DNA from 3 places in the Pseudomonas koreensis genome. Region 3 is predicted to be linked to each of the others. Evidence: predicted binding sites of a transcription regulator. Region 3 holds the regulator's gene; each other region holds the start of a gene.
What was found. Region 3 encodes sigma-54, which starts transcription at its own class of promoters, with help from an activator protein. Its sites were predicted from a motif close to ANTGGCATNNANNTTGCTNT; they were not measured.
Positions count from the first base shown of each region.

Region 1 (8,082 bases), 610 kb from region 3:
AATCAGATAGGCCAGCGCCTTCTTGCTGTGCAAACGCTGCTCGGCGAACGCTTTGCGGAACGCGGTTTTCTCGGCGAACGGTTCAAGTTCGAGCAGGCGCTCTTCGGGATGGTCGAGCACATCCGGGCCGAGAGCGTCGATCAGCATCGAGGTCAGTTCCGGGTTGGCCTGATACAGCCAGCGGCGGAAGGTGATGCCGTTGGTTTTGTTGTTGATCCGCTCCGGATAGAGCTTGTGCAGTTCGGCGAATACGGTTTTGCGCATCAGCTGCGTATGCAGACCGGACACGCCGTTGACGCTGTGCGAACCGAGGAACGCGAGGTTGCCCATGCGCACCCGGCGGCCGTTGTCTTCTTCGATCAGCGACACCGCGCGCAATACGTCGAAGTCGTGAATGCCCTTGGCCCGCAGCGAGTCGATGTGCTGGGCGTTGATCAGATAGATGATCTGCATGTGCCGAGGCAGCATGCGCTCCATCAGCCCGACCGGCCAGGTTTCCAGTGCTTCCGGCAGCAGCGTGTGGTTGGTGTACGACAACGTGTCGACGGTGACTTGCCACGCCGCGTCCCACGCCACGTCGTAAACGTCGACCAGTTGGCGCATCAGTTCGGCCACCGCGATCGACGGGTGAGTGTCGTTGAGCTGGATCGCCGCGTGGTCACCAAGGGTCAGCACCGAGGTGTGCATGTTGCGGTGACGGCGCAGCAGATCCTGCAGCGAGGCGGCGACGAAGAAATATTCCTGACGCAGACGCAGCTCTTGCCCGGCTTCGGTGCTGTCTGCCGGGTAGAGGACGCGAGAGATACTCTCGGCGCGGGCCACTTCCGCCACGGCGCCCAAGTGGTCACCGGCGTTGAAGCGCTCCAGGTGCAGATCTTCCATGGCGCGGGCACGCCACAGGCGCAGGGTGTTGACGCTCGCCCCGCGCCAGCCGACCACCGGCGTGTCGTAGGCAATCGCGCGCACGGTTTCCGCCGGCGACCAGACCTGACGGGTTTTGCCATTGGCATCGGTGACGGTTTCGACGCTGCCGCCGAAGCCGATCGGGTACACCACTTCCGGCCGTTCGAATTCCCAAGGGTTGCCGAAATCCAGCCAGTGCTCGGTCTGCTCCTGTTGCCAGCCATCGACAATCGCCTGACGGAACAAGCCGTGTTCATAACGAATGCCATAGCCATGGCCGGCGATGCCGAGGGTCGACATGCTTTCCATGAAGCACGCCGCGAGACGACCGAGGCCGCCATTGCCGAGCGCCGCGTCGGGCTCCAGCAGGCGGATGCGCTCCAGATCGACGCCCAGTTCGGTCAACGCCTCACGGGCGACGTCGAGCAGGCCGAGGTTGCTCAGGCTGTCGTAGAGCAGCCTGCCGATGAGAAACTCCAGCGAGAGGTAATAAACCCGCTTCTGGCCTTTGCGGTAGATCTGCCGGGTGTGGTCCATCCAGTGTTCGACCATGTGATCACGCGCGGCCAGGGCAATGGCTTCGAACCAGTCATGGTCGAAGGCGTGATCAGGGTCTTTGCCCACGGCATAGGTGAGTTTGGTCAGGACGGCGTCGCGGAATGCGGCCACCTCTGCTTCGCGAACTAGTGGTTCTTGAGTCATCAACAGGACCTCGAGCGAGCGGGAATTTTCTGAGCCTAGACGGTCTGACCGGCGGTAACGGCTCTGGTTCGGCGGTATTTGCCCGGACTGTGCACCAGTCCGACATAACCTTGGCGGATGAACCAATGAATGCAGGGGCCGTGCCGTCCTCTCGGGCAAATTGCAGTCGTTGCAAAAATATCCGGCGAAAGGTTGTTCAAAATTCCACCACTCCCGGTATGATCGCGCGCCCTGATGCACACACGCCTGGTAACTCCCGATGATGAAGCCCAACCTGATTGCCGCCGCCGAGATTGATCGTCTCGATACGTGGGCCAAATACTCGGCGCCGATGTGCGGCTCGTGCATGTCCAGCTGCTGCACGCTGCCGGTCGAAGTGAAAATCAAGGATCTGGTGCGCATCGGTGTGGTCGACGAATTCGAACTGGGCGATCCGCCGAAGAACATCGCCAAGCGTCTGCAAAAGGAAGGTCTGGTCGAACGCTTCAATCAGAAGTCGGGGATCTTCACCCTCCAGCGCATGAGCAACAACGACTGCTATTACCTCGATCGTAAAAGCCGCCTGTGCACCATTTATGACAAGCGCCCGGACACCTGCCGCAACCACCCGAAAATCGGCCCGCGGCCGGGGTATTGCGCTTACAAGCCGAAGGAAGTCGAGCGCGTGCAGAATTCCCGAGCGATCGAGAAGTTTTAACAGCAAACCCTCACCCCAGCCCTCTCCCAGAGGGAGAGGGAGCCGACCGAGGTGTCTGGCGCCATACACCGACCTGAAAAAACCAGTCGATTATGGATTCGGTGAAGCCCGCCAAATCGACTCTGGATTCGGCAGAATTCGCTCAGGTCGATGCATCTCCTGAGCATCCCCAATCAGTCGCCTCTCCCTCTGGGAGAGGGTTAGGGTGAGGGGCTTTTGATCCCGGACAAACAAAAACGCCCCCGGTCTCGCGACCGGGGGCGTTTTCTATTCCAGGGCTGAATTACGCCTTGGCTTTCTTGGCAGCGCGGGTACGCTCGCTTTCGTCGAGGATCTTCTTGCGAAGACGGATCGACTTAGGCGTGACTTCGCACAGCTCGTCTTCCTGGATGTATTCCAGAGCCTGTTCCAGAGTGAAGCGAACAGGTGGGACCAGAGCGATGGTTTCGTCTTTACCCGAAGCACGCATGTTGTCGAGCTTCTTGCCTTTGGTTGGGTTGACACCCAGGTCGTTGTCGCGGCTGTTCTGACCAACGATCTGACCGTTGTAGATCTCCTGGCCGTGTTCTACGAACAGCTTGCCACGAGCCTGCAGGGTTTCCAGCGAGTAGGTCAGAGCCTTGCCGGTTTCAACCGAAACCAGAACGCCGTTCTGACGGCCGGACATGTGGCCCGACTTCACTGGAGCGTAACGGTCGAAGATCGAGGTCAGGATGCCAGCACCGTTGGTCAGGGTCAGGAACTGGTTACGGAAACCGATCAGACCGCGAGCAGGGATGTTGTATTCCAGACGAACACGGCCCTTGCCATCCGGCACCATGTTGCTCAGGTCGCCCTTACGCAGCCCCATCTCTTCCATGACCTTGCCCTGGGATTCTTCAGGGATGTCGATGGTGACGTTTTCGAACGGTTCCTGCTTCACGCCGTCAACTTCACGGATGATCACTTCAGGGCGGCCCAGGGCCAGCTCGAAGCCTTCGCGACGCATGGTTTCGATCAGTACCGAGAGGTGCAGCTCACCACGGCCGGAAACCTTGAACTTGTCAGCCGAGTCGCCTTCTTCAACGCGCAGTGCAACGTTGTACAGCAGCTCTTTGTCCAGACGATCCTTGATGTTACGGGAGGTCACGAACTTGCCTTCTTTACCGCAGAATGGCGAGTCGTTTACCTGGAAGGTCATGGAAACGGTTGGCTCGTCAACGGTCAGCGGCTTCATCGCCTCGACGGTGTTGATATCGCACAGCGTGTCGGAGATGAACAGCTCGTCGAAGCCGCTGATGCAAACGATGTCGCCGGCTGCTGCTTCGTCAACGTCAATGCGGTGCAGACCGTGGTGACCCATCAGCTTCAGGATACGACCGTTGCGGCGCTTGCCGTCGGCGCTGATAGCGACAACCGGGGTGTTCGGCTTGACGCGACCGCGAGCGATACGGCCAACACCGATAACACCCAGGAAGCTGTTGTAGTCCAGTGCCGAGATCTGCATCTGGAACGGACCGTCACGGTCAACGGCCGGAGGCGGAACGTGGTCGACTACTGCCTGGTACAGCGGAGTCATGTCTTCCGCCATGGCGGTGTGGTCCAGACCGGCAATGCCGTTCAGGGCCGAAGCGTAAACAACCTGGAAGTCCAGTTGTTCTTCGGTCGCACCGAGGTTGTCGAACAGGTCGAAGATCTGGTCCAGAACCCAGTCCGGACGCGCGCCTGGACGGTCAACCTTGTTGATCACCACGATTGGACGCAGGCCGGCTTCGAAAGCCTTCTTGGTCACGAAACGGGTTTGCGGCATAGGGCCGTCTTGAGCGTCAACCAGCAGCAGAACGGAGTCGACCATCGACATTACGCGTTCAACTTCGCCGCCGAAGTCGGCGTGGCCCGGGGTGTCCACGATGTTGATGTGGTAGCCGTTCCAGTTGATGGCGGTGTTCTTCGCCAGAATGGTAATACCGCGCTCTTTTTCCTGGTCGTTGGAGTCCATCACGCGCTCGTCGTTGAGCTCGTTGCGCTCCAGGGTGCCGGATTGACGCAGGAGTTTGTCTACCAGGGTGGTTTTACCGTGGTCAACGTGGGCAATGATGGCGATGTTGCGTAGATTTTCGATCACTTGTGTATCTCGATCAGAGGATTCGGTTTGCTGACAAGTCATGGCAGCGATTAGCAGTAGTGTCCGGCATGGCCGTTACAGCTTGACGGCGGTGTCGGGGGGCCGGTGACGCAGGCCACAGGCAAACAGCCCCGGGCACTTAGCTCGGTCGATAAACGCGCACATTGGCATGCCCCTCACTGAGCAAATGGTGGGCATGCAGGCGACTCATCACGCCTTTGTCGCAATACAGCAGGTACTGGCGCGTAGGGTCCAGTTCCTTGAAACGTGCGTTCACTGCATAGAACGGCATCGTCTGTACCTCTATGCCGGCGATTTCCAGCGGGTCATCCTCGGCGGCATCCGGGTGGCGGATGTCGATCACGATCTGACCGGCCAGCGCTTCGCTGACTTCTTCAATCTGCAAATCCTGGCCCAATTCGTCGATCACCCGATCGATCGGCACCAGTTTGGCGTTGGCGAGCGCACGCTCGAGTACCGCCATGTCGAATTCTTTCTCTTCGTGCTCAACCCGGCCACGCTTGGCGGCGGTCTTCGGGTTGACCGAAATCACGCCGCAATATTCCGGCATGTGCCGGGCGAAATCGGCGGTGCCAATCTCGTTGGCGGTGTCGATGATGTCCTGCTTGTGCGCGACGATCAGCGGCCGCAGCACCAGCTTGTCGGTCACGCAATCGATCACCGACAGGTTCGGCAACGTCTGGCTCGACACTTGGGAGATCGCTTCACCGGTGACCAGCGCATCGATATGCAGGCGTTCGGCGATTTCGGACGAGGCGCGCAACATCATACGCTTCAAAACCACGCCCATATGACTGTTATCGACTTTGCCGAGAATTTCGCCCAGCACTTCCTCGAACGGCACACTGACAAATAGCACGCGTTGCGAGCTGCCGTACTTCTTCCAGATGAAATGCGCGACTTCCATCACGCCCAATTCGTGGGCACGCCCGCCGAGATTGAAGAAGCAGAAATGCGCCATCAGGCCGCGGCGCATGATCTGGTAAGCCGCCACGGTCGAGTCGAAGCCGCCGGACATCAATACCAGCGTCTGCTCCAGCGCACCCAGCGGGTAGCCGCCGATGCCGTTGTGCTGGCTGTGAATCACGAATAACCGTTTGTCGCGAACTTCGATACGAACTTCGATTTCCGGCGCTTTCAGGTCGATTCCGGCTGCACCGCACTCGCGACGCAGCTTGCTGCCGACGTATTTTTCGACGTCCATGGAGCTGAACGCATGCTTGCCCGCACGCTTGCAGCGTACCGAGAAAATCTTCCCGGCCAGCGCATCGCCGTAGTGCTGTTTGCACTTTTCGGTGATGTCGTCGAAGTCGCCCAGCGGGTACTCGTCGATCTGCAGAAAGTGCGCGATGCCCGGCATGCAGGTCAGGCGCTCGCCCATCTCTTTCAAGGCTTTGGCGTCGGTGACGCGGGTTTCCAGCTCGAGGTTGTCCCACACGCCGTTCACCACCACGGCCGGGTCCAGGTCACGGAGCACGGTGCGGATGTTCTTGGCCAACTGGCGGATGAATTTCGTCCGGACAGGTCGGCTTTTGATGGTGATCTCGGGGAAGACTTTTACGATAAGTTTCATGAAAACAGCGCGCGAACGGCCAGCCGAAAAAGGGGGGCGCGGATTATAGCGGAAATTGCTCAAGGTTTAACCAGTTAATGTGCAGAAGGTTTTACACGCACCAAAACAGGTCATTTCTGAATTCAAACGCAACATTACGGGGCGAGATTTGTCGATTCACTACCTCGCGCACCTTAATAAGCGTGAATTTGGGGCAAAAAACCCATGCTGGGGCACTGGCATGCAATTTGCTCCCTTGTGAGGCAGGTTGCCTTGGCAGAGTATTCGCGCCGGCATCACCATTATTAAGGGCATCCACTACCCGCCCTAATTCACCCGGAGGACACTATGTCGAAGTCGGTTCAACTCATCAAAGATCATGACGTCAAGTGGATTGATCTGCGCTTCACGGACACCAAAGGCACTCAGCACCACGTGACCATGCCGGCTCGCGATGCGCTGGATGACGACTTCTTCGAAGTCGGCAAGATGTTCGACGGTTCCTCCATCTCCGGCTGGAAAGGCATCGAAGCCTCCGACATGATCCTGATGCCAGTCGACGAAACGGCCGTTCTCGATCCGTTCACCGAAGACCCAACCCTGATTCTGGTGTGCGACATCATCGAGCCTTCGAGCATGCAAGGCTACGACCGCGACCCACGTGCGATCGCCAAGCGTGCCGAAGAGCACCTGAAAGCCACCGGTATCGGTGACACCGTATTCGCCGGTCCAGAGCCAGAATTCTTCATCTTCGACTCGGTTAAATTCAAGTCGGACATCTCCGGCTCGATGTTCAAGATCTACTCCGAGCAAGGTTCGTGGATGTCCGACCAGGACATCGAAGGCGGCAACAAGGGTCACCGTCCAGGCGTGAAAGGCGGCTACTTCCCGGTTCCACCGTTCGACCACGACCACGAGATCCGTACCGCCATGTGCAACGCACTGGAAGAAATGGGTCAGTCGGTTGAAGTTCACCACCACGAAGTGGCAACTGCCGGCCAGAACGAAATTGGCGTCAAGTTCAACACCCTGGTGAAGAAAGCTGACGAAGTTCAGACCCTGAAATACGTTGTGCACAACGTTGCCGACGCTTACGGCCGCACCGCGACCTTCATGCCGAAGCCACTGTACGGCGACAACGGTTCGGGCATGCACGTACACATGTCGATCTGGAAAGACGGCAAGAACACCTTCGCTGGCGAAGGCTATGCCGGCCTGTCCGACACCGCTCTGTACTTCATCGGCGGGATCATCAAGCACGGTAAGGCCCTGAACGGCTTCACCAACCCGGCGACCAACTCCTACAAGCGTCTGGTACCAGGCTTCGAAGCTCCAGTGATGCTGGCCTACTCGGCGCGCAACCGTTCCGCTTCGATCCGTATTCCTTACGTGTCGAGCCCGAAAGCCCGCCGTATCGAAGCGCGCTTCCCGGATCCGGCTGCCAACCCGTACCTGGCTTTCGCAGCTCTGCTGATGGCCGGTCTGGACGGTATCCAGAACAAGATCCACCCAGGCGATGCCGCCGACAAGAACCTGTACGACCTGCCGCCTGAAGAGGCGAAAGAGATTCCACAGGTTTGCGGCAGCCTGAAAGAAGCCCTGGAAGAGCTGGACAAGGGCCGCGCGTTCCTGACCAAGGGCGGCGTGTTCTCCGACGACTTCATCGACGCTTACATCGCGCTGAAATCGGAAGAAGAAATCAAGGTTCGCACCTTCGTACACCCACTGGAATATGAGCTGTACTACAGCTGCTGATCCGGTAGCGCTGCGTAAAGTGGCGTGACAAAAGAGGCCTCCTTCGGGAGGCCTTTTTTATTGCCTGGATTTTTAGCCCGACGATGAACCCTGTAGGAGTGAGCCTGCTCGCGATCTGGTGGGTCGTTGAAAAAATTGGCGACTGACACGACGCCATCGCGAGCAGGCTCACTCCTACAGGGGATTTGTGGTGTCTGAACGATCTCTGGATGTGTGCCGAGGCTGGGCCAACCGCCGCACCTGTCCTATGCTGCTACCCACAGTTTCCAACCCCGGTCGATTTCATGGGTCGCACGTTTCTCTACATTCTGCTGCTGATCGCTCTGCCCGCCGTGGCGCAGATCTACA
Region 1 covers NZ_JALJWP010000001.1:1,673,365-1,681,446, reverse strand. The annotation lists gene J2Y90_RS07735 (glycogen/starch/alpha-glucan phosphorylase) at 1-1,605, opposite strand, end outside; gene J2Y90_RS07730 (YkgJ family cysteine cluster protein) at 1,865-2,302, shown strand; gene typA (translational GTPase TypA) at 2,586-4,406, opposite strand; gene thiI (tRNA uracil 4-sulfurtransferase ThiI) at 4,546-6,000, opposite strand; gene glnA (type I glutamate--ammonia ligase) at 6,328-7,734, shown strand; gene J2Y90_RS07710 (DUF4124 domain-containing protein) at 8,019-8,082, shown strand, end outside.
Region 1: the regulator sigma-54 is predicted to act here: its motif matches at 6,215-6,234, upstream of glnA (type I glutamate--ammonia ligase).

Region 2 (8,082 bases), 1.0 Mb from region 3:
GTCGATGGATTTCGGCGCGGCGTATTCCTGAACGTGCACCCAGTCGTGGTACAGGTCGATGGCCATTGCGTATTCCGGCATATCGGCATCGTAAACGCGGTAACAATCGATGCCTTCGCGCTTGACCCACTTGCCCATCGCCTTGAGATTCTTTTGCAGACGATTGGCAAACATCTGCCCGCCTTCGCTCAGGCGCGGCTGCTCGATCACTGGCGCCGGGGCTGGCGTCGGCTTGATCGGGTTGCCGTTCTTGTTGAACTTGCGCTCTTGCGGCTCGTCGGGGGTCTGGTCGTAAGCCGCTTGCTCGCGCTCGGCCTGGCGCTGTTCCGGGGTGCGCCGCTCGCCAGTGACGAACTGATCGGGCAAAACCTTGATCAGCAGCAGCTTGCACGGCAGCGCGCCGTTCCAGAACGAATACTGTTTGTGGCTGCGAATGCCCATGCGCTTGCCCAGATCCGGCGCGCCGGTGAACACCGCCGCTTCCCAGTTCAGGCAGGCCTGACGCAGACGCTCGCCGAGATTCTGGTAGAGATAAAGCAGGCTGGCTTCGTCACCGAGACGCTCACCGTACGGCGGGTTGCAGATCACCAGACCTTTCTGGTTCTGATCCGGGCGCGGCTCGAAGGTCGCCACTTCGCCCTGGTAGATCTTGATCCACTCGCTGAGGCCGGCGCGCTCAACGTTGTTGCGACCCGGCTGAATCAGGCGCGGATCGGCTTCATAACCACGAATCCACAACGGGGGTTTGGCCAGACCGGCAGCGGCGCGCTCGACGGCTTCTTCGTGAAGTTTTTTCCACAGCGCCGGCACGTGACCGAGCCACGCGGTAAAGCCCCACTGCTCGCGACGCAGGTTCGGCGCCATGTCGGCGGCGATCATCGCCGCTTCAACGAGGAACGTACCGACACCGCACATCGGGTCAGCCAGCGCGCCGCCCTCGGCGGCAATACGCGGCCAGCCGGAACGGATCAGGATGGCCGCCGCGAGGTTTTCCTTCAGCGGCGCCGCGCCCTGCTGCAAGCGATAGCCGCGCTGGTGCAGGCTGTGGCCGGAGAGGTCGAGGGACAGAATCGCTTCGCCGCGGTCCAGACGCAGGTGAATGCGCAGGTCCGGGTTGAGCTTGTCGATGGATGGCCGGTCGCCCTGCGGCGTGCGCAGTTTGTCGACGATGGCGTCTTTGACTTTCAGCGCGCCGAAGTGGGTGTTGTCGATGCCCGAGCCGTGGCCGCTGAATTCGACGGCCAGGGTGCCGTCGCTGAGCATGTGATCCTGCCAGTCGATGTCGAGCACGCCGTGGTAGAGGTCTTCAGCGTCCTTCATCGGGAAACGCTTGAGCACCAGCAACACCCGGTTGGCCAGGCGCGACCAGAGGCACAGGCGGTAGGCGGTTTCCATGGTTGCCATGCCACGCACGGCGGAGGTGTGCTCGCGCGCTTCTTCAAGGCCAAGCCCGACGGCTTCCTCGATGAGCAGGCCTTCAAGGCCTTTGGGGCAAGTGAGGAAGAGTTCGAAACGATCGGACATGGTAATTCCAGAGCCTTTGGCTAGTGGGCCGGCAACGCATTGCCGACCCGGTTTTCAATCAGGCGCTTTTCTGAAAGAGCGCCCGCGTGGCACGAAGGTGTGCCGTTCCATCCCCGCTGCTCGGGTTAAAAGAGCTTAGATGCCGGGACAGATAAAAAAGTTGGTGAAACAAAAAGACCCAAAGCGACCCTTCGTCGAATAGTACCCAAGCGCAAACGTGGGTCATTCTCACTTGAGGATTAACCTGCTGGGTCAGCGGGGCGCCGATCATACCGGGGTTTGCGCAATGATCGTTGAATAAATACGCGGTTACTTATCGCCATAGCATCCTTTCCGTTACGTGCTTATGACAAAACGATCATTCCCTCGATGTGACTCATTGGTTAGAACTGAGCACAGGTTGACGTCGCAACGGCGTCAACACCTTGGCTCGCCACGCCGGCAGCGAGCCGCACAATGGCAGGTTTTTTCTGCCAGACCTCAATTGAGGTCAACGCGACACTACAGTCAACAAGTGAGGGAAACACCCTATGAGAAGACTTAAGCGTGATCCGTTGGAAAGAGCATTTTTGCGCGGATATCAATATGGCGTTGGTGGCAAATCCCGTGAGCTTTGCCCATTTACTCTACCGTCGGTACGTCAAGCCTGGATCAACGGCTGGCGAGAAGGACGCGGCGACAACTGGGACGGTATGACCGGCACTGCGGGAATCCACAGACTCAACGAACTTCACGCCGTCGGCTGACACAGGGCATTTATTCCGACACGACAATCTGAATCTGCATTGAATTAACCACGCACGTCCCTCCCGGACGGCGGGCTACGGCCCAGGGGCTCCTTTGAGGAGCCCTTTTTATTGCCTGCATTTTTGTGCCGAGCACATAACCCGTAGGAGCTGCCGAAGGCTGCGATCTTTTGATCTTGTCTTTTCAAATCAAGATCAAGATCAAAAGATCGCAGCCTTCGGCAGCTCCTACGGGGACCGGTGTTATTTGCGCAATGCGGCGATCGCATCCACCGATTCGCGAATCAGCGCCGGGCCTTTATAGATGAAGCCCGAATAGATCTGCACCAGGCTCGCGCCGGCAGTGATTTTCTCCGCCGCGTGCTTGCCTTCGGTAATCCCGCCCGCGGCAATGATCGGCAAACGCCCGGCCAACTCGCCCGCCAGCACTTTCACGGTGTTGGTGCTCTTCTCACGCACCGGCGCCCCCGACAGACCGCCCGCCTCGTCGCCATGTTCCATGCCTTCGACGCCGACACGGCTCAGGGTGGTGTTGGTGGCGATCACCGCGTCCATCCCGGTTTCGATCAGCGCCTGGGCAACCTGCGCGGTTTCTTCGTCGGTCATGTCCGGGGCGATCTTGATCGCCAGTGGCACATGCTTGCCGTGACGCAGGGCCAGTTCGGCGCGGCGCGTCGCCAGATCCGCGAGCAGTTGCTTGAGCGAGTCACCGAACTGCAGGCTGCGCAGGCCCGGGGTGTTTGGCGAGCTGACGTTGACGGTGACGTAGCTGGCGTGGGCGTAGACCTTGTCCAGGCAGATCAGGTAATCATCGACCGCACGCTCGACCGGGGTGTCGAAGTTCTTGCCGATATTGATCCCCAGCACGCCCTTGTATTTCGCCGCAGCGACCCGCGCCAGCAGGTTATCCACACCGAGGTTGTTGAAACCCATACGATTGATGATCGCCTCGGCTTCCGGCAGGCGGAAGATCCGCGGTTTCGGATTGCCCGGCTGCGGACGCGGAGTGACGGTGCCGATTTCGACAAAACCGAAACCCAGTTGCGCAAAGCCATCGATGGCCGCGCCGTTCTTGTCCAGACCAGCGGCCAGCCCCACCGGGTTCGGGAACTCCAGCCCCATCACTGTCACCGGCATCTTCGCCGGCGCCTTGCACAGCAAGCCGTTGAGGCCCAAACGCCCACCCGCGCCGATCAGATCCAGCGACAGATCGTGGGAGGTTTCCGGGGAAAATTTGAACAACAGCTGACGGGCCAGGGTGTACATGGGCGGCAATGACTCGGGCGGCGAAAAGAGGCGGCGATTATAGCCGGGCATCGCCCCCCGGCGCGAGGCGCCTGCACGAATCAGGCGACTGGCATATGCCTTGCACCGGCCTGCCTATCAGTCTGCCGACCAATGACGGCGCGCAGGCCAGGACAATGGCGTCGTCCTCGGGTTTGCCTGCGCAGAATCCGGGACGACGTTTTTTTTGAGGTAGCGTATGAACGAAACGTCCTCGGGGCCTCTGGCCTGGGTCAATGGCAGCGATGCGCCAGAAAAGAGCGCGATCAATCTCGGCTTCATGGCACTGAGCGATTGCGCCTCGGTGGTGGTCGCCGCCACCCAGGGCTTCGCCCAGCCCTATGGGCTGACGCTGAACCTCAAGCGTCAGGCGTCATGGGCCAACCTGCGCGACAAACTGGTCAGCGGCGAACTGGATGCCGCGCACAGCCTGTACGGCCTGATTTATGCGGTGCACCTGGGCATCGGCGGGATCGCCCCGACCGATATGGCGGTGTTGATGGGCCTGAACCAGAATGGCCAGAGCCTGAATCTGTCCCATGGCTTGCAACAGGCTGGCGTGAACAGTCCTGAAGCGCTCGATCGGCACGTGCACCAAAGCCGCGCAAAACTGACCTTCGCCCAGACCTTCCCCACCGGCACCCACGCGATGTGGCTGTATTACTGGCTGGCGAGCCAGGGCATTCATCCGTTGCAGGACGTCGACAGTGTGGTGGTGCCGCCGCCGCAAATGGTCGCGCACCTGCAAGCCGGGCGCATCGACGGTTTTTGCGTCGGCGAACCGTGGGCAGCCAGCGCGGTGCAGCAGGATCTCGGTTTCACCTTGGCCACCAGCCAGAGCATCTGGCCCGACCACCCGGAAAAAGTCCTCGGCTGCACCCGTGAATTCGTCGAGCAATACCCGAACACCGCACGGGCGCTGGTCATGGCCATTCTTGAGGCCAGTCGCTTCATCGAAGAAAGCCCGGAGAACCGCCGCAGCACCGCGCAACTGCTCAGCGCTGGCGAATATCTCAACACCCCGGCCGCGTGCATCGAGCCGCGCTTTATGGGCGACTACGCCGACGGCCTCGGCAATAGCTGGCAGGATCCGCACGCGCTGCGTTTTCATGGCGGAGGCGAGGTCAATCTGCCGTACCTCTCCGACGGCATGTGGTTCATGACCCAGTTCCGTCGCTGGGGTCTGTTACGTGAGGATCCGGATTATCTGGCCGTCGCCCGGAAGGTTCAGCATCTGGATCTGTACCGCGAGGCCGCCAGCGCTGTCGGTGTTGCGGCTTCCCATGCAGACCTGCGCAGCAGCCAGTTGCTCGACGGCAAGGTCTGGGACGGCAGCGATCCGGCGGGCTATGCACGCAGTTTCAAGCTGCACGCGTTGAACGACGATGCCCCTCTTCTCGCCCGCCGCTGACAGGAGACCGCGAACATGTTGCGCATTCTGCTGATCAACGACACCGCGAAAAAAGTCGGCCGCCTGAAAGCGGCGCTGACCGAGGCCGGTTTCGAAGTGATCGACGAGTCCGGCCTGACTATCGACTTGCCCGCGCGCGTCGAAACGGTGCGCCCGGACGTGATCCTGATCGATACCGAGTCACCGAGCCGCGATGTCATGGAGCAAGTGGTGCTGGTCAGCCGCGACCAGCCACGGCCGATCGTGATGTTTACCGACGAACATGACCCAGGGGTGATGCGTCAGGCGATCAAGTCCGGGGTCAGCGCCTACATCGTCGAAGGCATTCACGCACAGCGTCTGCAGCCGATTCTCGATGTGGCGATGGCGCGCTTCGAGAGCGACCAGGCCTTGCGCGCGCAATTGCAGGCCCGTGACCAGCAACTGGCCGAGCGCAAGCGCATCGAACTGGCCAAGGGTTTGCTGATGAAGATGAAGGATTGCAACGAAGAGGAGGCCTACACCCTGATGCGCCGCCAGGCCATGAGCCGCCAGCAGAAGCTGATTCAAGTGGCGGAGCAGATCATTGCCATGAGTGAGTTGCTGGGCTGATTGAAGATCAAAAGATCGCAGCCTCGTTGCACTCGTCAGCTCCTACAAGTGAACGCACCCGCCTGTAGGAGCTGACGAGTGCAACGAGGCTGCGATCTTTTCAAGCCTTGGCACAAATCTCGCTAAGTAAACCGCACAGGTAACCAACGGCGGTTGCCCCACCTACGACAAAGACGTCGCTCACCCCGTTCGCCTCCGGCGAATCAGGTAGCGGCGTTTTTGCGTTTTGGCCCCAGAGAACGGGGCCGGTGGTGCGGCCGTGAGGCGCTCCACCTGCTGTGCATGACTCCTTTCGAGACTCTTTTCAGCCGAGGTGCGCGATGAATTCAAGCTTCTGGAAATCCGGCCATACCCCGACCCTGTTCGCGGCCTTCCTGTATTTCGACCTGAGCTTCATGGTCTGGTACCTGCTCGGCCCGCTGGCGGTGCAGATTGCCGCCGACCTGCACCTGACCACCCAGCAACGCGGCCTCGTCGTCGCCACGCCGATTCTGGCCGGTGCGGTGTTGCGCTTTGCCATGGGCATGCTCGCCGATCGCCTGTCGCCGAAGACCGCCGGGCTGATCGGCCAGGTCATCGTCATCTGCGCACTGTTCGGCGCGTGGAAACTGGGTATCCACAGTTATGAACAGGCGCTGATCCTCGGCCTGTTCCTCGGCATGGCCGGCGCGTCGTTCGCCGTCGCCCTGCCCCTGGCCTCGCAATGGTACCCGCCAGAACATCAGGGCAAAGCCATGGGCATCGCCGGCGCCGGCAACTCCGGCACTGTGTTCGCCGCACTGCTCGCGCCAGTGATTGCCGCAGCGTTCGGCTGGAGCAATGTCTTCGGTTTCGCCCTGATCCCGTTGATCCTGACCTTGGTGCTGTTCGCCTTGCTGGCAAAAAACGCTCCCCAGCGGCCAAAACCGAAAGCCATGGCCGATTACTTCAAGGCCCTCGGTGACCGCGACAGCTGGTGGTTCATGTTTTTCTACAGCGTCACCTTCGGCGGCTTCATCGGCCTTGCCAGCGCCCTGCCAGGTTATTTCAACGATCAATACGGTCTGAGCCCGGTGACCGCCGGCTACTACACCGCGGCCTGCGTGTTCGGCGGCAGCCTGATGCGGCCGCTGGGTGGTGCGCTGGCCGATCGCTTCGGTGGCATCCGCACCTTGCTGGCGATGTATACCGTTGCCGCCACCTGCATCGCCGCCGTCGGCTTCAACCTGCCAAGTTCCTACGCGGCGCTGGCGCTTTTCGTCTGCACCATGCTTGGCCTGGGCGCGGGCAACGGTGCTGTTTTCCAACTGGTGCCGCAGCGCTTTCGTCTGGAGATCGGCGTTATGACCGGGCTGATCGGCATGGCCGGCGGTATCGGCGGCTTCGCCCTCGCGGCCGGTATGGGCGCGATCAAGCAAAGCACCGGCAGCTATCAACTGGCGCTGTGGTTGTTCGCCAGCCTCGGTGTATTGGCGTGGTTTGGCCTGCACGGCGTCAAGCGTCGCTGGAGAACCACCTGGGGTTCGGCGGCAGTAACGGCGGCGCGGGTCTGAGGCTTCAATGGCCCTGCAACTGAGTTTCGCCGAAGCCAGCGCCACCGGCCCACGCGCGGAGAATCAGGACGCCCTGCGTTCGGTGACACCCGCGCCGGCATTGGCGGTAAGCAAGGGTTTTCTGTTCGCCATCGCCGACGGCGTCAGTCAATGCGCCGACGGCGGCCTCGCCGCGCGTTCAACCTTGCAGGCGCTGGCGCTGGACTACTACGCCACGCCGGAAACCTGGAGTGTGGCCCAGGCGCTGGATCGCCTGCTGCTCGCGCAAAATCGCTGGCTGCAGGCCAACGGCGGCGGGCAACCGCTGCTGACCACGGTCAGCGCGCTGGTGATGCGCGGTCGGCGCTTCACCCTCGCCCATGTCGGCGATTGCCGGGTCTATCGCTGGCATGCCGACCGGTTGCAGCGCATCAGCGAGGATCACGTCTGGGAGCAACCGGGCATGCAGCATGTGCTCAAACGTGCGCTCGGGCTCGATCAGCATCTGGTGCTGGACTTCCTCGACGGTGAATTGCGAGAGGGCGAAAGCTTCGTCCTGCTCAGCGACGGCGTCGGGTCGACCTTAGGCGATACCGCGATCGCGGCAATTCTGCGTGATCAACCGGATCTGCACAGCGCGGCGCAAACCCTGGTCAACGCCGCGCATCTGGCCGGCAGTCAGGACAATGCCAGTGCCCTGCTGGTGCGCGTCGATGCGCTGGGCGAATCGAACATCGGCGATGCGCTGGTGCAGCTGCAGCAATGGCCGCTGCCGCCAGCGCTGAAACCCGGGCAAGCGTTTGAAGGCTGGCAGGTGCAAGGCATCATCGGCCAGAGCCAGCAATCGCTGCTGTATCGCGTGCTCGATGGCCACGGCCAGCCGTGGCTGTTGAAGACCTTGCCGACGCGCTTGGCCGACGATCCACAGGCCGGGCAAGCGCTGCTGTCCGAGGAATGGTTCCTCAAGCGCGTGGCCGGACGGCATTTTCCGGAAATCCATGCCTGCACCCAGCGT
Region 2 covers NZ_JALJWP010000001.1:3,290,918-3,298,999, reverse strand. The annotation lists gene rlmKL (bifunctional 23S rRNA (guanine(2069)-N(7))-methyltransferase RlmK/23S rRNA (guanine(2445)-N(2))-methyltransferase RlmL) at 1-1,524, opposite strand, end outside; gene rmf (ribosome modulation factor) at 2,055-2,270, shown strand; gene J2Y90_RS14845 (quinone-dependent dihydroorotate dehydrogenase) at 2,514-3,536, opposite strand; gene J2Y90_RS14840 (CmpA/NrtA family ABC transporter substrate-binding protein) at 3,754-4,965, shown strand; gene J2Y90_RS14835 (ANTAR domain-containing response regulator) at 4,981-5,556, shown strand; gene J2Y90_RS14830 (nitrate/nitrite transporter) at 5,877-7,088, shown strand; gene J2Y90_RS14825 (bifunctional protein-serine/threonine kinase/phosphatase) at 7,096-8,082, shown strand, end outside.
Region 2: the regulator sigma-54 is predicted to act here: its motif matches at 3,624-3,643, upstream of J2Y90_RS14840 (CmpA/NrtA family ABC transporter substrate-binding protein).

Region 3 (8,082 bases):
GAAGGTCTGGTGATTGCGTTGGTGCTGGCCGGGGCGGGGATGTCGCGGGTCAGGGCCTTTCTGATCGGCGCGGCGTCAGGGCTGGTCGAACCGGTGTTCGCGTTGTTATGCGCGTGGCTGGTCAGTCTGGCTCAAGTGCTGTTGCCACTGGGGCTGGCGCTGGCGGCCGGGGCGATGTTGCTGGTGGTGACCCACGAAGTGATTCCGGAGTCGCGTCGTCATGGGCATGACAAGCTGGCGAGTCTTGGTTTGTTGATCGGGTTTTGTCTGATGATGGTGATGGATACGGCGTTGGGTTGAATGGAGGCGAGGAACATTGTCCTCGCCTCAAGGATTACTCGCCTTCGTCGAAATACCTTTCGATCAGATCGACCAAGGCGTCCATGGCTTCCTGAGCCTGTTCGCCTTCAGTACTCAGATAAATTTTGGTGCCCTTGCCAGCGGCAAGCATCATCATCGCCATGATGCTCTTGCCGTCGACAGTCGTCTCTGGCGTGCGACCCACTCTGATCGTGCAGTCTGGGTACTGACCCGCTACGCCGACAAATTTGGCCGATGCCCGGGCATGCAGGCCCAGCTTATTGATGATTTCGATTTCACGAGCAGGCATCGCGGTGTGAATCCTTTAGGTGAGGTCGCGGTGGCGAACCTGGACGTTCTTCAGGGTTTTCTGCAGGGCCTGACCCAGGCGTTCGGTCAGGTAGACGGAGCGGTGGTGCCCGCCGGTGCAGCCAATGGCAATGGTGACGTAGGCGCGGTTGCTCGCGGCGAAACGTGGCAGCCACTTGTTCAGGTAGGCGTAGATGTCCTGATACATTTCTTCGACATCAGGCTGTTCCGCCAAGTACTCGGCCACAGGTGCATCGAGTCCGGACTGCGCGCGCAGCTCCGGTTTCCAGTACGGATTGGGCAGGCAGCGCACATCGAACACGAGGTCGGCATCGACCGGCATGCCACGCTTGAAACCAAAAGATTCAATCAGGAATGCGGTACCGGGCTCCGGCTGATTCAACAGGCGCAACTTCAGGGTGTCGCGCAGTTGATACAGATTCAGGTTGGTGGTGTTGATTTTCAGGTCGGCCAGATCGGCGATCGGCCCGAGAAGGGCGCTTTCATCCTGAATGGCTTCGGCCAGTGAGCGATTGGCGTTGCTCAGCGGGTGGCGACGGCGTGTTTCGGAAAAACGCTTGAGCAGGGTTTCTTCGTCGGCGTCCAGATACAGCACATCGCACTGGATATGCTTGGCACGCACATCTTCGAGCAATTCCGGGAAACGTGACAGATGGCTGGGCAGGTTGCGCGCATCGATCGACACGGCAACCAGCGGCTGCGCGAGCTCGGTGTGGATCAGCGCGCGCTCGGCCAGTTCCGGCAGCAAGCCGGCCGGCAGGTTGTCGATGCAGTAATAACCGTTGTCCTCAAGGACATTCAGGGCGGTACTTTTACCCGAGCCCGAACGGCCACTGACGATAATCAAACGCATGATCAGTGCCCGTTCTGCTCGTCCAGTACGACCTGGTACAAGGCTTCGTTACTCGGGGCGCTACGCAGTTTGTCGCGCACTTCCTTGCGATCGAGCATGCTGGCGATCTGGCGCAGCAATTCCAGATGCGCATCGGTTGCGGCTTCCGGGACCAGCAGCACAAACAACAGGTCTACCGGGGCGCCGTCGATGGCGTCGAAATCAATCGCAGCTTCGAGGTGCAGCAGGGCACTGACGGGCGCCGTGCAGCCCTTGAGGCGGCAGTGGGGAATGGCGATGCCGTTGCCAAAACCGGTGGAACCGAGTTTTTCACGGGCAATGAGCGCTTCGAAGACATCCTGCATCGCCAGATCCGGCACTTCGCGGTGGATCAGGTTGGCAATCTGTTCGAGGGCTTTTTTCTTGCTGCCGCCCGGCGCGTTCACCTGGGAACGGCCGGGGGTCAGGATGGTTTCAAGTCGGATCATGGGATAGGGGTGTTAACGACCGGTCGCGCCCTGGAGGAGGCTCTGGGTCTTTTCCTTATGCTTTTTGAGTTGGCGATCCAGCTTGTCGGTGAGTGAGTCGATCGCAGCGTACATGTCGGTATCTTCTGCGTTGGCGACCACTTCGCTGCCGGGGATATGCAAGGTGGCTTCGATCTTCTGCTTCAGCTTTTCGACGCACATCGTGACTTGCACGTTGGTGATCTTGTCGAAATGTCGCTCCAGTCGTTGGAGTTTTTCCTCGATGTAGGAACGCAGAGGTTGGGTCACTTCCAGTTGGTGTCCACTGATGTTGACTTGCATACAGCTTCTCCTTCGTTGCCAGTGCATAAAGCGGCAGGCCGAAAAGCCTGCCACTGGAACGCTGTAACGTGGCTTACATCAACCGCTTGCGTTCGCTCGAAGGCGCGATTCCGAGGGATTCGCGGTACTTGGCGACGGTGCGGCGAGCCACCTGAATGCCTTGTGCCTCCAGTAAACCAGCGATCTTGCTGTCACTCAACGGCTTTTTCTGATTTTCCGCCGCGACCAGTTTCTTGATGATCGCGCGAATCGCCGTGGACGAGCATTCGCCGCCTTCGGAGGTGCTGACGTGGCTGGAGAAAAAGTATTTCAGCTCATAAATACCGCGCGGGGTATGCATGAATTTTTGCGTGGTCACGCGGGAAATAGTCGATTCGTGCATGCCGACCGCCTCAGCGATGTCATGCAGTACCAGCGGTTTCATCGCTTCGTCGCCGTATTCCAGGAATCCGCGCTGATGTTCGACGATCTGCGTGGCCACTTTCATCAAGGTTTCGTTGCGGCTCTGCAGGCTCTTGATGAACCAGCGGGCTTCCTGCAATTGATTACGCATGAAGGTATTGTCGGCGCTGGTGTCGGCACGCTTCACAAAACCGGCGTACTGGGCGTTGACACGCAGGCGTGGCACCGATTCCTGGTTCAGCTCGACCAGCCAGCGCTCGTTGTCCTTGCGCACGATCACATCGGGAATGACATATTCAGCCTCGGTCGATTCGATCTGCGAGCCCGGACGCGGATTAAGGCTCTGCACCAGTTCGATGACCTGGCGCAGTTCGTCTTCCTTGAGCTTCATGCGCCGCATCAACTGGCTGTAATCGCGGCTGCCGAGCAAGTCGATGTAATCGGCGACCAGACGCTTGGCCTCGGTCAGCCACGGCGTCTTGGCTGGCAACTGGCGCAGTTGCAGGAGCAGGCATTCGCTGAGGTTGCGTGCGCCGATCCCGGCGGGTTCGAATTGCTGGATGCGATGCAGGACGGCTTCGATCTCATCGAGCTCGATATCCAGTTCCGGATCGAATGCTTCGAGAATCTCTTCGAGCGTTTCGTCCAGGTAACCCTGATTGTTGATGCAATCGATCAGGGTCACGGCGATCAGGCGATCGGTGTCGGACATCGGCGCCAGGTTCAGTTGCCAGAGCAGATGGCTCTGCAGGCTCTCCCCGGCGGAGGTGCGGGTGGTGAAATCCCACTCGTCGTCATCGCTGCTGGGCAGGCTGCTGGCGCTGGTCTGGTAGACGTCTTCCCAGGCGGTATCCACCGGCAGTTCGTTGGGGATGCGCTCGTTCCATTCGCCATCCTCGAGGTTGTCCACCGTCGGGGCGGTTTCCTGATAGGAGGGTTCCTGGATTTCTGCGGGCTTCTGTTCGGCGTTGTCGGCCAAGGGATCGGCGTTGTCGAAGTCGTCGCCTTCTTCCTGGCGTTCGAGCATCGGATTGGATTCCAGAGCCTCCTGAATCTCCTGTTGCAGGTCCAGGGTCGACAATTGGAGCAGACGGATGGCCTGTTGCAGCTGCGGTGTCATCGTCAGCTGCTGGCCCATTCTCAAGACTAGCGATGGTTTCATGGCAGGGGCTTAACACCTTATTCGCCGGCGCTTTGCGCCATCCACTACAGGGCGCCGAAGCGCCAAACTTAAGCAAATTATATGCCTGAAACTGAAGTGTTTGCCTAGAGCGCTGTAACAATTAAAGCGGATAAAGGCGCCTTGAATCGATACAGCGCTGTCGCGCTTACAGGCGGAACTCGTGACCCAGATACACTTCCTTGACCAGATCGTTGGCCAGGATAGTCTCGGCATCGCCCTCGGCGATCAGTTGACCGTCGTTGACGATGTAAGCGGTTTCGCAGATATCCAGCGTCTCGCGGACGTTGTGGTCGGTGATCAGCACACCGATGCCCTTGGCCTTGAGGTGGTGGATGATCTGCTTGATGTCGCCGACCGAGATCGGGTCGACACCGGCGAACGGTTCGTCGAGCAGGATGAATTTCGGCGCAGTGGCCAGAGCGCGAGCGATTTCCACCCGGCGGCGTTCACCACCGGACAGGCTCATGCCGAGGTTGTCGCGGATGTGGCTGATGTGGAATTCCTGCAGCAGGCTTTCCAGCTCCTTGCGACGGCCGGCCTTGTCGAGTTCCGGGCGAGTCTCGAGGATCGCCATGATGTTGTCGGCGACCGACAGCTTGCGGAAGATCGACGCTTCTTGCGGCAGATAGCCGATACCGGCCTTGGCGCGGCCGTGCATCGGCTGGTGGCTGACGTCCAGATCATCGATCAGCACCCGGCCCTGATCGGCCTGCACCAGGCCGACGATCATGTAGAAGCAGGTCGTCTTGCCGGCGCCGTTCGGGCCGAGCAGGCCGACGATCTGCCCGCTGTCGATCGACAGGCTGACGTCACGCACGACCTGGCGGCTTTTATAGGCCTTGGCCAGGTGCTGAGCTTTCAGAGTTGCCATTACTGGGATTTCTCTTCGGTTTTCTTCTTCGGCTGGATCACCATGTCGATGCGCGGACGCGATTCGGTGACCTTGCTGCCCGTGGCGCGACCGGCGCTGGCCAGTTTCTTCACGGTGTCGTAGACGATTTTTTCGCCTTGGGTGACGTTGTTATCCTTGTCGATAACCTTGGCCTTGTCGATCAGCACCACGCGGTTCTGCTGGGCGTGGTATTGAATCGTCACGCCGTAGCCCTTGACCGGGTTGGCGTCGCCCTGGGTCTGCAACTGCTCGAAGTAAGCCAGATTGCCCACCGAGGTCACCACGTCGATATCACCGTTGGGCGCGCGAGTCATGGTCACCGTGTTGCCTTTAACGATCATCGAGCCCTGGGTAATGATCACGTCACCTTTATAGGTGGCGATGCCATTCTTGTCGTCCAGCTGGGCGTCGTCGGCCTGAATGCGGATAGGTTGCTGCTGATCGTTCGGCAGGGACCAGGCGCTCGCGCTTCCCAGTGCTGCGCCCAGACTGAGCAAAATAGGGAGGGTTTTAACGAGCCTCATACTGTCCTCTTACGTTCGATTGCAGGTGTATCCTGCTGTCCTTCAGGTACGCTTTCATTCCGACGCCAGTCGACACGCCGCCAGCGCCCTCGATTCTAACGGGTTGCGCAGTCTGCGCATATTCCTGCTGCGGGAACACGGTCATGCGGGTGCTGGTGATCAGGGTGCCGCGATTTTTCTCATCGGTGCGCTGTACGCGGACCGAATCGATCAATTCCACTTCGGTACCGCCCGAGTTCACTTCGCCGCGCTCGCTGGTCACGTGCCACGGGAAGTCGGTGCCGCGATACATGTTCAAATCAGGCTTGGTCACCAGAGTGACATCGGTGGCCTTGACATGCTCGGCCTTGTCGGAGGTCATCTCGTACTGCACCTTGCCGTCGGGCAGGTACTGAATGGTGTGCGTGTTGGTCGCGTACCAGTCGATCGGGTTCTCGGCGGTCGAGACCGGCGGCTTGTCGAGGAAGCGTTCCGGGCTGATGTTCCAGTAGCCGACCGCGGCGAATATCGCAGCGATGCAGCCGAACAGCAGGAAGTTGCGAAACTTTTTGCTAAACATGGTCTGGCTCACAGGTACGCGGCGTTAGCCGCTTCGAGGCGGCCCTGGGCGCGCAGGATCAATTCGCAGAATTCGCGGGCGGCACCTTCGCCGCCACGGGCGCGGGTAACGCCGTGGGCGTGTTCGCGGACGAAATCGGCAGCGTTGGCCACCGCCATGCCCAGCCCCACACGGCGGATCACCGGCAAGTCTGGCAGATCGTCGCCCAGATAGGCGACTTCTTCATAGCTTAGGCCCAGTTGCGCGAGCAGGCCGTCGAGCACGACCAATTTGTCTTCGCGCCCCTGAAACAGATGCGGGATGCCGAGGTTCTTCGCGCGGCGCTCGACCACCGGGGTCTTGCGGCCGCTGATGATTGCGGTCTCCACGCCGGCATTCATCAGCATCTTGATGCCCTGGCCGTCGAGGGTATTGAAAGTCTTGAACTCGCTGCCGTCTTCGAGGAAATACAGACGGCCGTCGGTGAGCACACCGTCGACGTCGAAGACTGCCAGTTTGATCGCTTTGCCGCGTTGCAGCAGATCGTTGCTCATTACATGACTCCTGCGCGCAGCAGATCGGAGAGGTTGAAGGCGCCGATCGGGCGATCCTCCTCGTCGACGACTACCAGGGCGCTGATTCGGTGGTCTTCCATGATTTTCAGGGCTTCGGCGGCAAGCATGTCGGGCCGCGCGGTTTTGCCGTGTGCGGTCATCACTTCGTCGATGGTGGCGTTGCGAATATCGATGGTGCGATCCAGGGTGCGGCGCAAATCACCATCGGTGAAGATCCCGGCGAGTTTGCCGTCGGCTTCAAGGATAGCGGTCATGCCGAGGCCCTTGCGGGTCATTTCCATCAGCGCATCCTTGAGCAGGGTGCCGCGTTGTACTTGCGGCAACTCCTCCCCGGCGTGCATGACGTTTTCCACTTTCAGCAACAGGCGCCGGCCAAGGGCGCCGCCCGGATGCGAGAAGGCAAAATCTTCGGCGGTAAAACCGCGCGCTTCCAGCAAGGCCACGGCCAGGGCGTCGCCCATGACCAGCGCTGCAGTAGTCGAAGACGTCGGTGCCAGATTCAACGGGCAGGCTTCGTGCTCAACATGCACATTGAGATTGACCTCGGCAGCCTTCGCCAGTGGCGACTGCGGATTGCCGGTGACGCTGATCAACTGGATGCCCAAGCGTTTGATCAATGGCAGCAGCGTGATGATTTCGTTGGTCGAGCCGGAGTTCGACAGCGCCAGAATGACGTCGTCGCGGGTGATCATGCCCATGTCGCCATGGCTGGCTTCGGCGGGATGGACAAAAAACGCCGGAGTGCCGGTGCTGGCCAGGGTCGCGGCGATCTTGTTGCCGATATGCCCGGATTTGCCCATGCCGACCACGACCACACGGCCCTTGCTGGCCAGAATCATCTCGCAAGCGCGTACGAAATCGGCGTCGATATGGGCCATCAAGCCTTGGACGGCTTCCACTTCGAGGCGGATGGTGCGTTGTGCCGATTGAATCAGGTCGCGGGTTTTGCTCATGTCAGAATCGTATGGGCCGATGAAAAGGCGGCGATTATAGCGGTTATGTGGCAAAGCCTCACGCAAGTTCGTCGTGCTTTGTCATTACTGGTTACCAAAACCCTGTGAAAGTCGCTGTGACCCTCACCCGTCGGCGATTCTGGCCGGGTTCTCGCTTGGGCGCTCAGCCTTTGCAGTGATATAGTTCGCCGCCAGTTCGGCCTGCCCGGGATGCAGGTGTTTCCGAGGAAAGTCTGGCATCCCGATGAAAGGCTGCATCGCAAGGAGTTTAGATGAGTGCCGATAACGCCTACGCGGTCGAGCTGAAGGGAGTCTCCTTCAAGCGCGGTGCGCGGAGCATTTTCAATAACGTCGATATCCGCATCCCGCGCGGCAAGGTCACCGGCATCATGGGGCCTTCCGGCTGCGGCAAGACCACGCTGCTGCGCCTGATGGGCGCGCAGTTGCGGCCGTCCAGCGGCGAAGTCTGGGTCAACGGGCAGAACCTGCCGACGCTGTCGCGCAGCGATCTGTTCGATGCGCGCAAGCACATGGGCGTGCTGTTTCAAAGCGGTGCGCTGTTCACCGATCTCGATGTGTTCGAAAACGTGGCATTTCCGCTGCGGGTTCACACGCAGCTGCCGGAAGACATGATCCGCGACATCGTTCTGCTCAAGTTGCAGGCGGTGGGGCTGCGTGGCGCCATCGAGCTGATGCCGGACGAACTGTCCGGCGGCATGAAGCGCCGCGTGGCGCTGGCCCGGG
Region 3 covers NZ_JALJWP010000001.1:2,280,232-2,288,313, forward strand. The annotation lists gene J2Y90_RS10165 (ZIP family metal transporter) at 1-300, shown strand, start outside; gene J2Y90_RS10170 (HPr family phosphocarrier protein) at 335-610, opposite strand; gene rapZ (RNase adapter RapZ) at 626-1,483, opposite strand; gene ptsN (PTS IIA-like nitrogen regulatory protein PtsN) at 1,486-1,950, opposite strand; gene hpf (ribosome hibernation-promoting factor, HPF/YfiA family) at 1,963-2,271, opposite strand; gene J2Y90_RS10190 (RNA polymerase factor sigma-54) at 2,345-3,835, opposite strand; gene lptB (LPS export ABC transporter ATP-binding protein) at 4,002-4,727, opposite strand; gene lptA (lipopolysaccharide transport periplasmic protein LptA) at 4,727-5,272, opposite strand; gene lptC (LPS export ABC transporter periplasmic protein LptC) at 5,259-5,831, opposite strand; gene J2Y90_RS10210 (KdsC family phosphatase) at 5,840-6,364, opposite strand; gene J2Y90_RS10215 (KpsF/GutQ family sugar-phosphate isomerase) at 6,364-7,338, opposite strand; gene J2Y90_RS10220 (ATP-binding cassette domain-containing protein) at 7,611-8,082, shown strand, end outside.